DNA from 2 places in the Streptomyces sp. NPDC058751 genome. Region 2 is predicted to be linked to the other one. Evidence: riboswitches for the same ligand, from Rfam matches in the RefSeq annotation. Region 2 holds a riboswitch; the other holds the start of a gene.

Region 1 (7,439 bases), on a different contig from region 2:
GGACGACACCGGCCCCGAGCGGCTGCTGCTCTCGGGCCCGGCCGACTTCGACCGGGTCGACGAGGTGCGGGCCTCCAGCGACGCGATCCTGGTGGGCGCGGGCACCCTGCGCACGGACAACCCGCGGCTCCTGGTCAACTCCGCGGAACGGCGCGCGGCCCGCGTCGCCGACGGCCGCCCCGAGTACCCGCTGAAGGTCACCGTCAGCGGATCCGGCGAACTGGACCCGAAGGCGCAGTTCTGGCACACGGGCGGCGAGAAGGTCGTCTACACGACGGACGGGGGCGCGCCGCGGGCCGCCGCCGCGCTGGACGGCCTCGCCGGCGTCGACGTCGTCCCGACCGGCCCCGCACTCGACTGGCGCGTGCTGCTGGAACACCTCCACGACGTACGGGGCGTGCGCCGCCTCATGGTCGAAGGGGGCGGCAAGGTCCACACCCAGCTCGTCGGCGAGCAGCTCGCCGACGAACTGCAGCTCGCCGTCGCCCCCCTCTTCGTCGGCCAGCCGGACGCGCCGCGGCTGTTCGGGACCGGGAACTACCCTCCGGGGCGGATGCGGCTGGTGGAGACCCGGCCCGTCGGCGACGTCGTGCTCATCCGGTACGTCCCCACCGCGCCCGGCACCGGCCCGCTCGCCTCCGCCGCGGACCGGCGCTGGCTGGAGCTCGCCTGCGAGCTGGCGGAGCTGTGCCCGCCCTCGGGGACCGCGTTCAGCGTGGGCGCCGTGGTGGTCGCGGCCGACGGGACCGAGCTGGCCCGGGGCCACTCCCGCGAGGGCGGCGACCCCGTCGTGCACGCCGAGGAGGCCGCCCTCGCCAAGATCGACCCGGCCGATCCCCGGCTGGCCGCCGCCACCGTCTACAGCAGCCTGGAGCCGTGCGCCCACCGCGCCTCACGGCCCGTCCCGTGCGCCCGCCTCATCCTCGACGCCGGTGTGCGGCGGATCGTCACCGCCTGGCGCGAGCCCGACACCTTCGTCACGGACGCCGACGGGAGCGGGCTCCTCGCGGCCGCGGGCGCCGAGGTCGTCGTCCTCCCCGAGTACGCGGCCCGCGCGGAGGCCCCCAACGGGCACCTCGCGGACCGGGCGTCCGCGTCGCCGGAGGGGCGTGTTTAAACGGATGTGCTTCGGGTCCCGCGGATGGCGTACACTGGTCTCAACGACGCGGGGTGGAGCAGCTCGGTAGCTCGCTGGGCTCATAACCCAGAGGTCGCAGGTTCAAATCCTGTCCCCGCTACTGAAGGCCAAGGGCCGGAACTCGGATTCACGAGTTCCGGCCCTTGGTGTTTTCACCCCGTCGCAGTTCAACGCGGCCCCCTCTTCACGGCCGCACCCCTGGCCCGGTCACCAACGGTGACCGACCGTTTGCCTTTGCATGACAACTGACCGGCCGTCAGGAAAATCGATGCAAGCGACATCCGGTCAACTCGCCCGTTTTTCGTCACCCATGACCCCAAAGTCCAGGCCAAGAGCCGTTAATGATCAGCCGGAACAGCTTGGAATTCGGTGCCTGGGTCTATTAACGTTCGATAACGCAGCGCGGTCGTCACAACCGTCACAAGAGACGGCTCCGTGCGCACGCGCCGAATCCCGCAAGGGAACCGGGGACCCATCTCGTGGGGTGAATCGAGCGTAATCCGCCGTGGAGACACGGTGGCAGTACGCCCGTAGGAGACCTTCCTGCTCCGAACCCGTCAGCTAACCCGGTAGGCGGCAAGGAAGGAAAGGAGTGCGCCCACGTGGCGTCCAACCGGCCCGCTCAGCCAACCCCGTTCGCGCCGAACGAAACGCACACCTTCGGCTACGGCAAGGACGAGGGTCCCTGGGAGGAGTGGAATCCCACCGCGGATTCCGTCGCTCCCGTCCGCGGCCGGCACCGCACGGGCAAGCAGCGCAGCGGCGGCGGAGGACTCGCCCGCAGCTCCACGGTTCTCGGCGTCGGCGTCATAGCCGCAGTCGGAGGCGGTGGCATCGCCAGCGCCTCTCCGGACCAGGCGCCCGTCTCCATCTCGATGCCCGACCTGTCGTCGGTCACCGAGTCCGCCAAGGCCCTGGTGACGGACGGCGGATCCAGCACTCCCCAGGGCTCCACGACTCCGCTCACCACCGCCGGTCTGACCAGCGTCGACGAGGCCCATGGCGCCACCGACGCCGGTGAGGCGCTGCGCGACCGCATCATGCAGCAGGCCCAGTCCCAGCAGAACCGGGCCGACACCGCCACCCAGAAGGCCGCCCAGACCGCCGCCGCGCAGAAGGCCGTCCAGCTCGCAGCCAAGCAGCAGGACGAGGCGGAGGCCAAGGCCGCCGCGGTCAAGGAGAAGGCGGAGGAGGCGGCCAAGGAGAAGGCCGAGGCCGAGCGCCTCGCCGAGCTCGCCAAGAGCTACGCGCTGCCGACGTCCTCGTACACCCTGACCTCGACCTTCGGCGAGGCCGGCGCCCTGTGGTCCTCCGGCTACCACACCGGGCTCGACTTCGCGGCGCCCACCGGCACGCTCCTCAAGGCGGTCCACAGCGGCACCGTCACCGAGGCGGGCTGGGCGGGAGCGTACGGCTACCGCACGGTCCTCACCCTCGACGACGGTACGGAGCTCTGGTACGCCCACCAGTCGTCCATCAGCGTCACCGTGGGCCAGAAGGTCGCCACGGGCGATGTCATCGGGCGGGTGGGCGCGACCGGCAACGTCACCGGGGCGCACCTGCACTTCGAGGTGCACCCGGGCGGCGCCGCCACCGGCATCGACCCGACGGCGTGGCTCCAGAGCAAGGGCATCAACCCCTGACCTCCGATCTCCGGCAGCCCTGACGTCAACCCCCCCCGGCGTCAGGGCTGTTGGTCGTCCGGGCGCGGACGACGGCGCGCGCGGGCCCCGGAGCCGACGGAATATGCCTGTCCGGCAAGGGCGTTGACGCCGGACATGACTTCTCTTCGCAAGCTCGGTCCGTCCGACCTCGAGGTCTTCCCGCTCTCCCTCGGGGGCAACGTCTTCGGCTGGACCGCCGACGAGACCCGGTCCTTCGCCGTGCTCGACGCCTACGCGGCCGCGGGCGGCAACTTCCTCGACACGGCCGACTCCTACTCGGCCTGGGTCGAGGGCAACGAGGGCGGCGAGTCCGAGACCGTCATCGGCAGATGGCTGAAGAGCCGCGGCAACCGCGAGGACATCGTGGTCGCCACCAAGGTCAGCCAGCACCCCGCGTACCCGGGGCTGTCCGGAGCCAACATCAAGGCCGCGGCCGACGCCTCGCTGCGCCGTCTGGGCACCGATCACATCGACCTCTACTACACGCACTTCGACAAGCCGGAGGTGCCGGTCGAAGAGATCATCGGCGCCCTCGACGAGCTGGTGAAGGCCGGCAAGGTGCGGTACATCGCCGCCTCCAACATCTCCCCGGAGCGGCTGCGGGAGTCCCTGGAGTTCTCCGACCGCGAGGGCCTCGCGCGGTACGTCGCGCTCCAGCCGCACTACAACCTGGTCTCGCGCGACACCTACGAGGGCTCCCTGCTGGAGGTCGCCTCCCGGGCCGGTCTGGCGGCCGTCCCCTACTACGCGCTCGCCGCCGGTTTCCTCACCGGCAAGTACCGCCCCGGCACGACGGTCGACTCGCCCCGGGCGGGCGGCGCGGCCAGGCACCTCGCCACCGAACGCGGGCCGCGGGTCCTCGCCGCCCTCGACGAGGTCGCGGGCGCCCACGGCGTCGCCGTCCCGACGGTCGCCCTCGCCTGGCTGGCCGCACGGCCGACCGTCGCCGCGCCGATCGCCTCCGCCCGCACGGTGGAGCAACTTCCGGCCCTGCTGGGGGTCGCCGACCTGGTGCTGACGGACGACGAACTGACACTCCTGTCGCGGGCGTCGGCGTGACACCCGGGCCGCCGGCGCGCGGCACCGTCGCCGCCCGTCGGGAACCACGGGACGGCTTTCAGGCGCGGTAAGGGTCGTACGCGGGACGGGGGGCCGGCGCGGAGGCCTGCGCCGGCCGGCCGTACGGTCGCGCCGGCGGGACGACGTACCCGTACCCGGGAGCCGGCCAGGGCGGCGGCGTGGGCAGCGGTGCCGTGGCGCGGGCCGCGTGGGCGAGGGCCGGACGGGCGATCTCCCGGCGGCGCCACAGCTCCTCCAGCAACTCGCGCTCCCGCACCACGAAGTCGGTGCCCGCACGGCCCCGGCGCCCCCGGTGACGCAGGAACGCCAGCGAGGTGGCGTACGCCTCGTACTCCGCCACCGAGCGCGCCGCGCCCTTGCCGAGGTGGTGGCCGGCGTACTCCCGCGCGAGCCGCCGCGCCCGCATCGAGCCGAGGGCCCACGGCTCGGCCGCGCCCAGCCAGCCGGCGGCCGTGTACACGGGCAGCTCGGCGCGGACCGTCCGCAGCTCGCGCTGTCTGGTCCAGACGACGAGCCAGGTCAGCAGCCCGAACGCGGGCACCATGAACGCCGCGTACACCCCGAAGAACCCGAACCGGCCGAAGCGCGGCGAGCCGTTCCAGAGCGCGTGCATGCCCATCGCGAGCAGCAGTCCGGTGAGGGGGAGCAGCACCCGGCGCACACGCCGGCGTTCGGCGGACAGCGCCGCGACGCCGAAACCGATGCCGGTCAGCACGGTGAACAGCGGATGCGCGAAGGGCGACATCACCACACGGACGAAGAAGGTCGCCGCGGTGACGGAGGCGAGCCCGCTCTCCCCGCTGAGCCGGTCGGTGCCGAAGGCGTTGCCGAGGTAGAGGATGTTCTCGGTGAAGGCGAAGCCGGTGGCGGTGACCCCGGCGATGACGACACCGTCGACGATGCCGGTGAAGTCCCGTCTGCGGAAGAGGAAGACGAGCAGGACGGCCGCCGCCTTCGCCGACTCCTCGACGACGGGCGCTATGACGGTCGCGCCGAGCGTGTCCGCGCCGGACGGATCCGCGGTCGTCGTCGCTATCCAGCGGGTCGCGAAACTGTTGGCGACGATCGCTATGAGCGCGGCCGCGCAGGCGCCCCAGGCGAAGGAGAAGAGCAGGTTGCGCCAGGGGCCCGGCTCGACCCGGTCCAGCCACCGGAAGGCGGCCACGAGCAGCGGCACGGGGAACACGGCCAGTACGAGGCCGACCAGGAAGCCCTCGGTCCCCGTCTGTTCGCGGACCAGGGCGAGGATCACCAGACCCGACACCGAGAGCAGGGCGATCAGGGCTCCGTACCGCACCCAACTGCGCTGCCACCAGTGCGGATGTCTCGGCGCGGGCCCCGCGGGGGTGCCGGTCCGGTTCGGGTACGGCGGATGGATGGCCACGGCATCGACCCTAACGAGGGAGGGCGCGGCCCGCGACGGCGACCACGGTCCCCGGGATGTCCCGGCGGACGCGGGCGGACGGGTGCGGGTCAGTCGCCCGGCGTGTGCTGGTCTCGTTGCTGTACGCGCCGGAAGAGGAGGTCGTTCACCACATGACCCTTGTCCAGTCCCTGGCCCTCGAAACGGGTCAGCGGCCGGAACTCGGGACGCGGCGCGAAACCGCCGTCCGGTGCGGTGTTCTCGAAGGCGGGGTGCGCGCTCAGTACGTCGAGCATCTGTTCGGCGTACGGCTCCCAGTCGGTCGCGCAGTGCACGAGCGCGCCCGGCGCGAGGCGGGTCGCGGCGAGATCCAGGAACTCCGGCTGGATCAGCCGGCGCTTGTGGTGCCGCTTCTTGGGCCAGGGGTCGGGGAAGAAGACGCGCAGGCCGCTCAGCGAGGCGGACGGGATCATCTCGCGGAGCAGGATGATCGCGTCGCCGTTGGCGACGCGGACGTTGGTCAGGCCGTTGCGCTCGGCGAGGTTGAGCAGGTTGCCCTGCCCCGGTGTGTGCACGTCCACGGCGAGGATGCCGGTCCCCTGGTCCTCGGCCGCCATCTGCGCGGTGGCCTCGCCCATGCCGAAGCCGATCTCCAGCACGACGGGGACGTCCGCCCCGAACAGCTCCGCGAGGTCGAGCGTGCGCCGTCCGTCGATGTCCAGACCCCACTTGGGCCACAGCCGCTGCAGCGCGTCGGCCTGTCCGGTCGTCACCCGGCTCCGGCGCGGCTGGAAACTCCGGATCCGCCGCTCGAAGTGCGAGCCGGCGGGATCCGCCTGCGGACCGTCGGGGAAGCGGGGCTCGCCCTGGGCACGGTGGTGACGCGGCGAGCCGTCCTCGGCGGAGGCGGGCCGGGTCTCTTCGGTGGAGTCGAGGAAATCAGACACAGTGGGGTCGATTTTACGGGCGCGGTGCCACGAGGCCGGCCCGTCCCGCCGCCGGGCGGCACCGCCCGGCGGACGGCCCGCCCGGGCCCGGGCGGGCGGAGGGCGGTCGCTCAGGCCGCCGCCAGGGACGCCAGGGCCCGGCGGGCGACCTCGCGGCCGATCGGCAGGGAGGCGGTGGCCGCCGGGGACGGCGCGTTCAGCACGTGCACGGTCCTCGGGCCCTCCTTGATCAGGAAGTCGTCGACCAGGGTGCCGTCCCGCAGGACCGCCTGGGCGCGGACCCCGGCGGCGGCGGGGACCAGGTCGTCCGCCGTCACCGCGGGCAGCAGCCGCCGCACGGCCTCCGTGAACGCCGCCTTCGACACCGACCGGCGCAGCTCCCCGGCCCCGTAGCGCCAGTGCCGCCGCGCTATCCGCCACGAACCCGGCCAGGACAGGGTCCCGCCCAGTTCGCGGGGCCGGACGACTCCCCAGCCGTATCCCTCGCGGGCGAGCGCGGGCACCGCGTTGGGGCCGATGTGGACCCCGCCGTCGATGCCCCGGGTGAGATGGACGCCGAGGAAGGGGAACGCGGGGTCCGGAACCGGGTACACCAGGCCCCGCACCAGCTCCGGCCGCGCCAGCGTGTAGTACTCGCCACGGAAGGGGACGATCCGCATCCCCGGGTCGTCGCCGGTGAGCCGGGCCGTCTCGTCGCAGTGCAGCCCCGAGCAGTTCACGAGCACCCGGCCCCGGACGACCGCCCCGTCCGCCGTGCGCACGGCGACACCGAGGTGGGGGCGGCGGTCGGCGCGCACGACCCGCGCCCCGTACCGGATCTCCGCCCCGGACGCCTCCGCGAGCCGGCGGGCCACCGCCCCGTAGTCGCAGATGCCCGTGGTGCCGACGTGGATGGCGGCGAGGCCGCGGACCTCCGGCTCGTACTCCGTGAGCTGGGCCGGGCCCAGTTCCTTGACCGGGATGCCGTTCTCCCGGCCGCGCTGCACCAGACCGTGCAGCCGGGGGAGCTCCGACTTCTCCGTCGCGACGATCAGCTTGCCGGTCACGGCGTGCGCGATGTCGTACTCCGCGCAGAACTTGACCATCTCGGCGGCGCCCCGGACCGCGTACCGCGCCTTCAGGGAGCCGGGGCGGTAGTAGATCCCGCTGTGGATCACCCCGCTGTTGCGCCCGGTCTGGTGCCGGGCGGGTCCCGGTTCCTTCTCCAGCACCGTCACCCGGGTGCCCGGTGCCGCCCGGGTGATGGC
Region 2 (7,439 bases):
GGGCGGCTCCTTCAGCGCGATGACCGCGATCTACGACACGATGCGGTTCGTGGCCTGCGACGTCGAGACGATCTGCCTCGGCCGGGCGGAGTCGGCCGCGGCGGTGCTGCTGGCCGCCGGGACTCCGGGCAAGCGGCTCGCGCTGCCGGGGGCCCGCGTCCTCCTCCGGCAGCCCTCGCTCCCGGAGCCGGTCGAGGGACGGGCCGACGATCTGGCCGTCCGGGCGGAGGAATTGGTCCGCACCCGCGAGATCCTGGAGGAGATGCTCGTGCGGCACACGGGACGCAGTCCGGAGCGGGTCGCGGCGGACATCGAGCGCGACAGGGTCCTCGACGCCCCGGAGGCGCTGGCCCACGGGCTGATCGACCGGATCGTCCCGGGCCGCAGGCCCTCCTCCCGGACGCCCGGCGCGAGGTGAGCGGCCGATGATCCCGGACCTTCCCCCGCTGCCCGCCCTGACCCGCGCCGAGGCCGAGCTGATCGACCGCTATCTCGACGTGGTCGACCTGCTCGGCCGGATCAACCCGTCCCGCCCCGGAGACACCTACGGCGGTCTGAGGGCCGCTCAGGCACTGGTCGGCAAGGCGGTGGCCCTGCGGGACGCCCTCACCCTGATGCACCAGCGGGGCGAGAGCGAGGTGCACGCCCCGACGCTGGCCCAGGCCCTGCGGGTGCTCGACGGAGAGCGGCGGGCGGCCCGGGTCACCGTGCCGCCCGGGCCGGGAAGTTGACGAACCCCCACCGAAGGTCCCGTACCCGCCGGATCCCCATGACGGCCGACGACGACTCAAACGGACCGGATGGAGTACCCCCCGATGGCGTATTCCTCGATCCTTTCCGCGACCCCTCCGAGTTGCGCAACACGCGGGGCCCAGAAGCCGGATGAGGCCCTTCGCCGCAGGTGCGGGCCTCGTCGGTGTCCCCAACACGTGCTCGAACGGAGGGATGTTCACTAGAACGGGTGAGTGGTGAGTAAGCCCACAAAACGCCGGTTCCGCTCGGATTTTCCGACTCTGATGAGTCAAGATCCCTTCCGACGACAAGCCCCCGCCACAGCGGCGGGGCGGTCCGGGCGGACGCCGAGTCCTGCCGCCGCCCGGATGCCCGGTCGACAGAAGTGCATCGGCAGGAGTGGAGGACCCAGCTAGACGGGCCGCCGGAGCAGTTTCCGGGCGGTCCTTGGGGTGAAGCCGCAACCGCGGCCGGGCAACTTCGCCAGCCCGAATCCGACAGGTCATCCTTCACAGGCGGCTGACGAAGGGTTGCGCATGACTGCGCTCAATCGTGTCCCGTCGCTGTGGACCCGGGCCGGTACGGCCTCGGCGCTCACCCTTGCCGCGGTGGGCGGCAGCCTCGTGGTTCCCGGCGCCGCGTCGGAGGCCGAGGCGGCCACCGTCGCGACGAGGGCACTCCAGGTCGCGGCGTCGAAGCACGGCTCCCCGTACAAGTGGGGCGCCACGGGGCCGCACCGGTTCGACTGCTCCGGGCTCACGCTCTACTCGTACAAGAAGGCGGGCAAGAAGCTGCCTCGTACGGCCGCGGCCCAGTACAACAAGACGCACCACGTCTCGGCCTCGCGCCGCAAGGCCGGTGACCTCGTGTTCTTCCACTCGGGGCGGAACGTGTACCACGTCGGCATCTATGCCGGTAAGGGCAAGATCTGGCACTCCCCGAAGACCGGGGAAGTGGTCAAGCTCCAGAAGATCTGGACGAGAAGCGTCTGGTACGGCAGGGTGGGCTGACCCTTTCGCCCGGGGCGGCGGACCCCGCCGCCCCGGAGCGGGCCCCCAGGGCCCTGGGGCCCTTGACGGGCCCCTGACGGGCTTCCGACGCCCTATCGGCTTCCGAGGGATTCCAGGACCAGGACGAGGCCCAGGACGGTGAGGGCGCCGCCGGTGAGCCCCGCCACGGCCCGTGCGGCCCGCGGCCCGCGCAGCCACCGTCCGAGCCGGTCCACCAGGAGCGCGACCGCCGGGAACCACACCAGGGCCAGGGCGACCACGATCAGCGCGAGCAGCAGGGTCCGCGGCATCGCGGGGCTGCCCGCGGGCACGAACTGCGGGAGCAGGCTGAGGAAGGTGACGGGCGCCTTCGGGTTGAGCGCGTTGGTGACGAAGCCCTGCCGCAGCGGACGCGTCCGCCGGACCGTCTCCCGCGTTCCCGCCTCGCGCGTCGCCGCCCCGTGCGATGCCGCGGCCGAGCCCGGCTCCCCCGCCGTCTTCCCGTGCGCGCCCGCGCCGGAGCCCGCCGCCCCCGTCGCCGTCCCGCCGGCCGCCGCCTCACCCGGACGGCCCGAAGAGCGGAGCGTGCGCAGGCCCAGGTACAGCACGTAGGCCCCGCCGAGCAGTTGAAGCGTCCTGAAGAGCGTCGGCACGGCGGCCAGGACCGCAGCGACCCCGGCGACGGCGAGCGCGGTGTGGACCAGCAGCCCGCCCGCGATGCCGAGGGCGCACGCGACCCCGGCCCGGCGGGAGACGAGCGCGTTGCGTACGACGACGGTGAAGTCCGCGCCGGGCATGGCGACCATGCCCGCGGCGACGCCCGTGAAGGCGATGAGCTGTGCGTCCATGCCCTCAGACTGCCCGGCACGGGCCTTCAGCAGGTATGTCGAATAATCTGGGCCGGTCTTAAGCAGTCGTTTAGACCGGGCAGGGTCCCGACGGGACCGGGAGGGGCGCGATGTACGACCCGACGCGGCTCGCGGCGCTGGTGGCGATCGCCGAGGCGGGGTCGATCACCCGGGCCGCCGAGCGCCTCGGCTACACCCCGCCGGCGCTGTCCCAGCAGGTGGCGAAGCTGGAGCGGGAGACGGGGGCGACGCTGCTGGTGCGCTCCCACCGCGGGACCCGGCTCACCGGCGCGGGTGAACTGCTGGTCGTACGGGCCCGCCGGGTCCTCGACGAGATGGAGCTGGCCCGGCACGAACTGGCCCGTCTGACGGGGCTGTCGGGCGGCACCCTGCGGCTCGGCACCTTCCAGACGGCGGGCATCCATCTGCTGCCGCCCGTGCTCAGCGCCTTCCGCCGGGCCCACCCGGACGTGGCGCTCGCGGTCGCCGACCACGAACCGCCGCACGGGATCGCGGCGGTCGCCGCCGGCGAGGTGGACCTGGCGCTCACCCACGCCTACCAGCCCGCCCCGCCGGTACCGCTCCCCTCGTCCGTGACCGTGGAGCCCCTCCTGGTCGAGGAACTGGTGCTGGTGACCGCCCCCGGTCACCTTCTCGCGGACGGCTCGACGCGGCTGCCGCTCGCCGGCCTCGCCGGGCAGCCGCTGATCAGCATGGCCCCGGACCACCCTCCCCGGCAGGGGGTGGAGGCCGCGCTCGCCGAGGCGGGGGCCACACCGGCCGTGCTCGTCGAGACCCCCGGGTACGCCCTGGTGTGCGCGCTGGTCAGCGCCGGGCTCGGGGTCGCGGTCGTACCGGAGATGGTGGCGGCCACGGCGGCGACGCCGGTGGGCACCAGGCTGCTGGAGCCGGGGGACCTGCGCCGTACGATCTCGGTCGTCCACCGGACGGACGTGACGGCGCCCGCGGCCGACGCCTTCCGTGCCCTGCTGCGCGGTGCCTTCGGGCGGGCCGGACGGCACCGGGCCGCTGCCCGGCCCGATGTCCGAGGGCGCCGGGAGGACGCGCCTCAGGGCTCCTGAGGCCACCCGGCCGGCACCGGCCGGACCGGTACCGTCCACGGGATCTCGACGGAGACCGTCTTGCCGCCCTCCCGGGTCGGGCGGACGGTGAGCCTGCCGCCGCACTCGGCGGTCAGCCAGCGGATGATCACCATGCCGCGGCCGTTGTCCTGCTGGACGGCCGCGGGCAGCCTCTTCGGAAAGCGCGGATGGCTGTCGGTGACACCGATGCGCAGACGCTCCTCGCGGTCGAGGCACACGCCGACCGTGAAGGTGGGCGACTGCCCGAAGGTGTGCTGCACGGCGTTGGTGGCCAGCTCGGAGACGATCAGACGTACGGTCTCGGCCACTTCGCAGTCCCCCGGCAGACCCCATTCGGACAGGACGTCGGCGACGAATTTACGGGCCGCGGAAACCGAGACCGGATCGCTCGGCAGTGTGACGGATGCTTCCTGATGGTCTGCCATGGCGACGTTCGTCCCTTTCCCACGGGACCGGAACCCGACACCGAGCGGATGGTTCGAGTACGGTCCCGGACTGGTGCTTGCGCCAGACTGCCATTACCGGGCCGGTCGCGGGTGCGATCCACCGAGTAATGCATATATCTGTCGCTCGATGCGGTGAACTCTGCGTCGGCAGAGCGTATTCGGACGACTTGGAAGGAGTAAGGAGAACAGTCATGCAGCACGGTCCCGCGGTGCGCCGCCGCAAGCTCGGTGCCGAACTGCGCGCGCTCCGCGCGGGCACGGGTCTCACGAGCGGAGAGGCGGCCCGCCTGCTCGGCTGGCACCAGTCGAAGGTGAGTCGCATCGAAACCGGCACCAGCGGGGTGAAACCGGCCGATGTGGAGCGCCTGCTGCACGCGTACGGCGTCGAGGATCCCGAACTGCGCGACCTGCTGGTCGTCCTGGCGGGATCCGAGGGGAACGGGCGGCACCACTGGTGGCACGCGTACCGCGGGGTGCTCCCGCCGGCCTACCGCGACTTCATCAGCCTGGAGTCGAGCGCCAGCGGCATGCGCACCCTGGAGACCTCGGTCGTACCCGGACTGCTGCAGACGCCCGAGTACGCCCGCGCGGTGACACGGGCCGCCGTGGGCGGACTCGAGGAGAGCAAGCTCGACGCCCTGGTCGAAGTGCGCCTGGCCCGGCAGGACGTACTGCGCTCGGACCCGCCGCTCGAACTGTCCGCCGTCCTGGACGAAGCGGTGTTACGGCGGGAGGTCGGAGGCCCCGACGTCATGGCGCGGCAGCTGCGCCGGCTGCGGGAGGCCGCCGCCCTGCCCCAAGTGCGGCTCCAGGTACTGCCGTTCGCTGCCGGGGCGCACATCGGGGTGACCGGCCCTTTCGTTATTTTCTCATTTCCGAACACAACCGATCTGGATGTGGTTGTTCTCGACCACTTGACGAGTAGCCTCTATCTCGAACGGAAAGAAGACCTCCAGGCCTACACCGAGGCCTTCAACGCCCTTCAGTTCCACGCCCTTTCGCCCGAGGACTCGTCGGACTACATCGCCGGGATAGGTGACGGCGCGTAAGGAGGCACGTCATGTCTGCAATGCCTCGGTACGTACCTTCCAGCACTTCTCTGCACCATGTGCGATGGCTGCGCAGCAGCCGCAGTACCGGGATGAACAACTGCGTCGAGACGGCACGCCCGAGCACCGGACCATGGTCCGGAATGGTCGCGGTGCGCGATTCCAAGAACACGGCGGGACCCGCCCTGCTGTTCGGCCCGGACGCCTGGGAGGGGTTCATCACCGGACTGAACTGACCCCGCACGGTTCACCGTTCCACCGCACCACCGGCCGGCCGCCCCTGCGGACCACCGGCCGATCGCTCCACCCGATCGTCGACCGATCGCTCCACCTGTTCACCGGTTCCGGCTGATCACGTCCACCGCGTGCCCGATCTGCTCCTCGGTGAGGTCCGCGCGGGCCGTCAGCCGCAGTCGTGAAACACCGTCGGGCACCGACGGGGGACGGAAACAGCCGACGGCGAGGCCCGCCTCGCGGCAGTCGGCCGCCCATCGCACCGCCCGTTCGGGGGACGGTGCCCGCACGGAGACGACCGCGGCGTCCGGTCGTACCGCGGAGAGACCCTCCGCCGTCAGCCGCGTGTGCAGCGCCCTGGCCACCTCGCGCGCCCGGGCCGCCCGCTCCGGCTCACGGCGCAGCAGCCGCAGCGCCGCCAGCGCCGCGCCGGCCGCCGCCGGAGCGAGGCCGGTGTCGAAGATGAAGGTGCGCGCCGCGTTGACCAGATGGTCGATGACGGCCGCCGGGCCGAGGACGGCGCCGCCCTGGCTCCCGAGCGACTTGGACAGGGTGACGGTCACGACGACGTCCGGGTCCCCCGCGAGCCCCGCGGCGTGCGGGGCGCCCCTGCCGCCGTCGCCGAGGACACCGAGCCCGTGCGCGTCGTCGACGACGAGTCCGGCGCCGTACTCCCGGCAGGCGAGGGCGAGTCCGGCGAGCGGGGCCGCGTCGCCGTCCACCGAGAAGACCGTGTCGGAGACCACGACCGCGGGTCCGTCGTGGGTGCCGAGCGCCTTGCGCACGCCGTCGGGGTCCGCGTGACCGACCACCTGCGTCGTGCCCCGGGCCAGTCGGCAGCCGTCGATCAGGGAGGCGTGGTTGCCCGCGTCCGAGACGACCAGCGAACCGTGCGGCGCGAGCGCGGTGACGGCGGCGAGGTTGGCCGCGTAGCCCGAGGACAGGACGAGCGCGGACTCGAAGCCGCAGAAGTCGGCCAGTTCGCGTTCCAGCTCGCCGTGGAGTTCGGTGGTTCCGGTGACGAGCCGGGAGCCCGTCGCGCCGCCGCCCCACCGGCGCGCGGCCGCGGCCGCACCCTCGGTGACCTCCGGATGGCGGGTGAGCCCGAGGTAGTCGTTGCTCGCGAGATCGAGGAGCGGCGACTCGGCGGGGCGGGGGCGCAACGTACGCACGAGTCCGGCCCGGCGGCGCGCCTCGGCCTGCTCGTCGATCCAGCCGAACGCCATGTGTCCTCCGGGTCTCGCCGCATTCGCGGTGGCGGTGATTTGTAGGCAGTTCACAGACCCTAACGGTCGCTCCGCGTGCCCATGATGTGGCAATACCCACACGTCGAACCGTCTCTGTTGTGCAAACTCTCCTTGGCCGGGAGCGGTCGCATGGTCCAGGATCGGACCTCATGGACCTGCTGAACACGCTGGTGGACAAGGGGCTTCGGCGCGAGCTGCCGACCCGCGACGAGGCGCTGGCCGTACTGGCCACCTCCGACGACGACGTACTCGACGTGGTGGCCGCGGCGGGCAAGGTGCGCCGTCACTGGTTCGGCCGACGGGTGAAACTGAACTACCTCGTCAACCTGAAGTCGGGCCTGTGCCCGGAGGACTGCTCGTACTGCTCGCAGCGCCTCGGTTCCACGGCCGGCATCCTCAAGTACAGCTGGCTCAAGCCCGAGGAGGCGTCCAAGGCCGCGGCGGCCGGGCTCGCGGGGGGCGCCAAGCGGGTCTGCCTGGTGGCCAGCGGGCGCGGCCCGACGGACCGTGACGTGGACCGGGTCTCCGACACGATCAGGGCGATCAAGGACCAGAACGAGGACGTCGAGGTGTGCGCCTGCCTCGGTCTGCTCTCCGACGGCCAGGCCGAGCGGCTGCGCGAGGCGGGCGCGGACGCCTACAACCACAACCTGAACACGTCCGAGGGGACGTACGGGGAGATCACGACCACCCACACGTACGCCGACCGGGTGGACACCGTCCAGAAGGCGCACGCGGCGGGGCTGTCCGCCTGCTCGGGCCTGATCGCCGGCATGGGCGAGTCGGACGAG

What was found. Region 2 has a riboswitch for cyclic di-AMP ahead of ACFW6B_RS10385 (C40 family peptidase). Riboswitches for the same ligand answer to the same signal wherever they lie in the genome.
Region 1: it holds a riboswitch for cyclic di-AMP, as region 2 does, so the genes downstream of both, ACFW6B_RS33460 (M23 family metallopeptidase) here and ACFW6B_RS10385 (C40 family peptidase) in region 2, are expected to answer to the same signal.

The regions. Positions count from the first base shown of each region.
Region 1 is NZ_JBHYPZ010000047.1:18,675-26,113, reverse strand. Features, by position in the region: gene ACFW6B_RS33470 (dihydrofolate reductase family protein) at 1-1,117, shown strand, start outside; tRNA gene ACFW6B_RS33465 (tRNA-Met) at 1,165-1,238, shown strand; cyclic di-AMP (ydaO/yuaA leader) riboswitch at 1,573-1,729, shown strand; gene ACFW6B_RS33460 (M23 family metallopeptidase) at 1,741-2,781, shown strand; gene ACFW6B_RS33455 (aldo/keto reductase) at 2,917-3,861, shown strand; gene ACFW6B_RS33450 (PrsW family intramembrane metalloprotease) at 3,920-5,266, opposite strand; gene trmB (tRNA (guanosine(46)-N7)-methyltransferase TrmB) at 5,356-6,192, opposite strand; gene lhgO (L-2-hydroxyglutarate oxidase) at 6,303-7,439, opposite strand, start outside.
Region 2 is NZ_JBHYPZ010000008.1:102,891-110,329, forward strand. Features, by position in the region: gene ACFW6B_RS10375 (ATP-dependent Clp protease proteolytic subunit) at 1-418, shown strand, start outside; gene ACFW6B_RS10380 (hypothetical protein) at 426-731, shown strand; cyclic di-AMP (ydaO/yuaA leader) riboswitch at 1,084-1,265, shown strand; gene ACFW6B_RS10385 (C40 family peptidase) at 1,269-1,742, shown strand; gene ACFW6B_RS10390 (LysE family translocator) at 1,835-2,569, opposite strand; gene ACFW6B_RS10395 (LysR family transcriptional regulator) at 2,680-3,651, shown strand; gene ACFW6B_RS10400 (ATP-binding protein) at 3,639-4,097, opposite strand; gene ACFW6B_RS10405 (helix-turn-helix domain-containing protein) at 4,310-5,167, shown strand; gene ACFW6B_RS10410 (DUF397 domain-containing protein) at 5,179-5,403, shown strand; gene ACFW6B_RS10415 (8-amino-7-oxononanoate synthase) at 5,503-6,627, opposite strand; gene bioB (biotin synthase BioB) at 6,798-7,439, shown strand, end outside.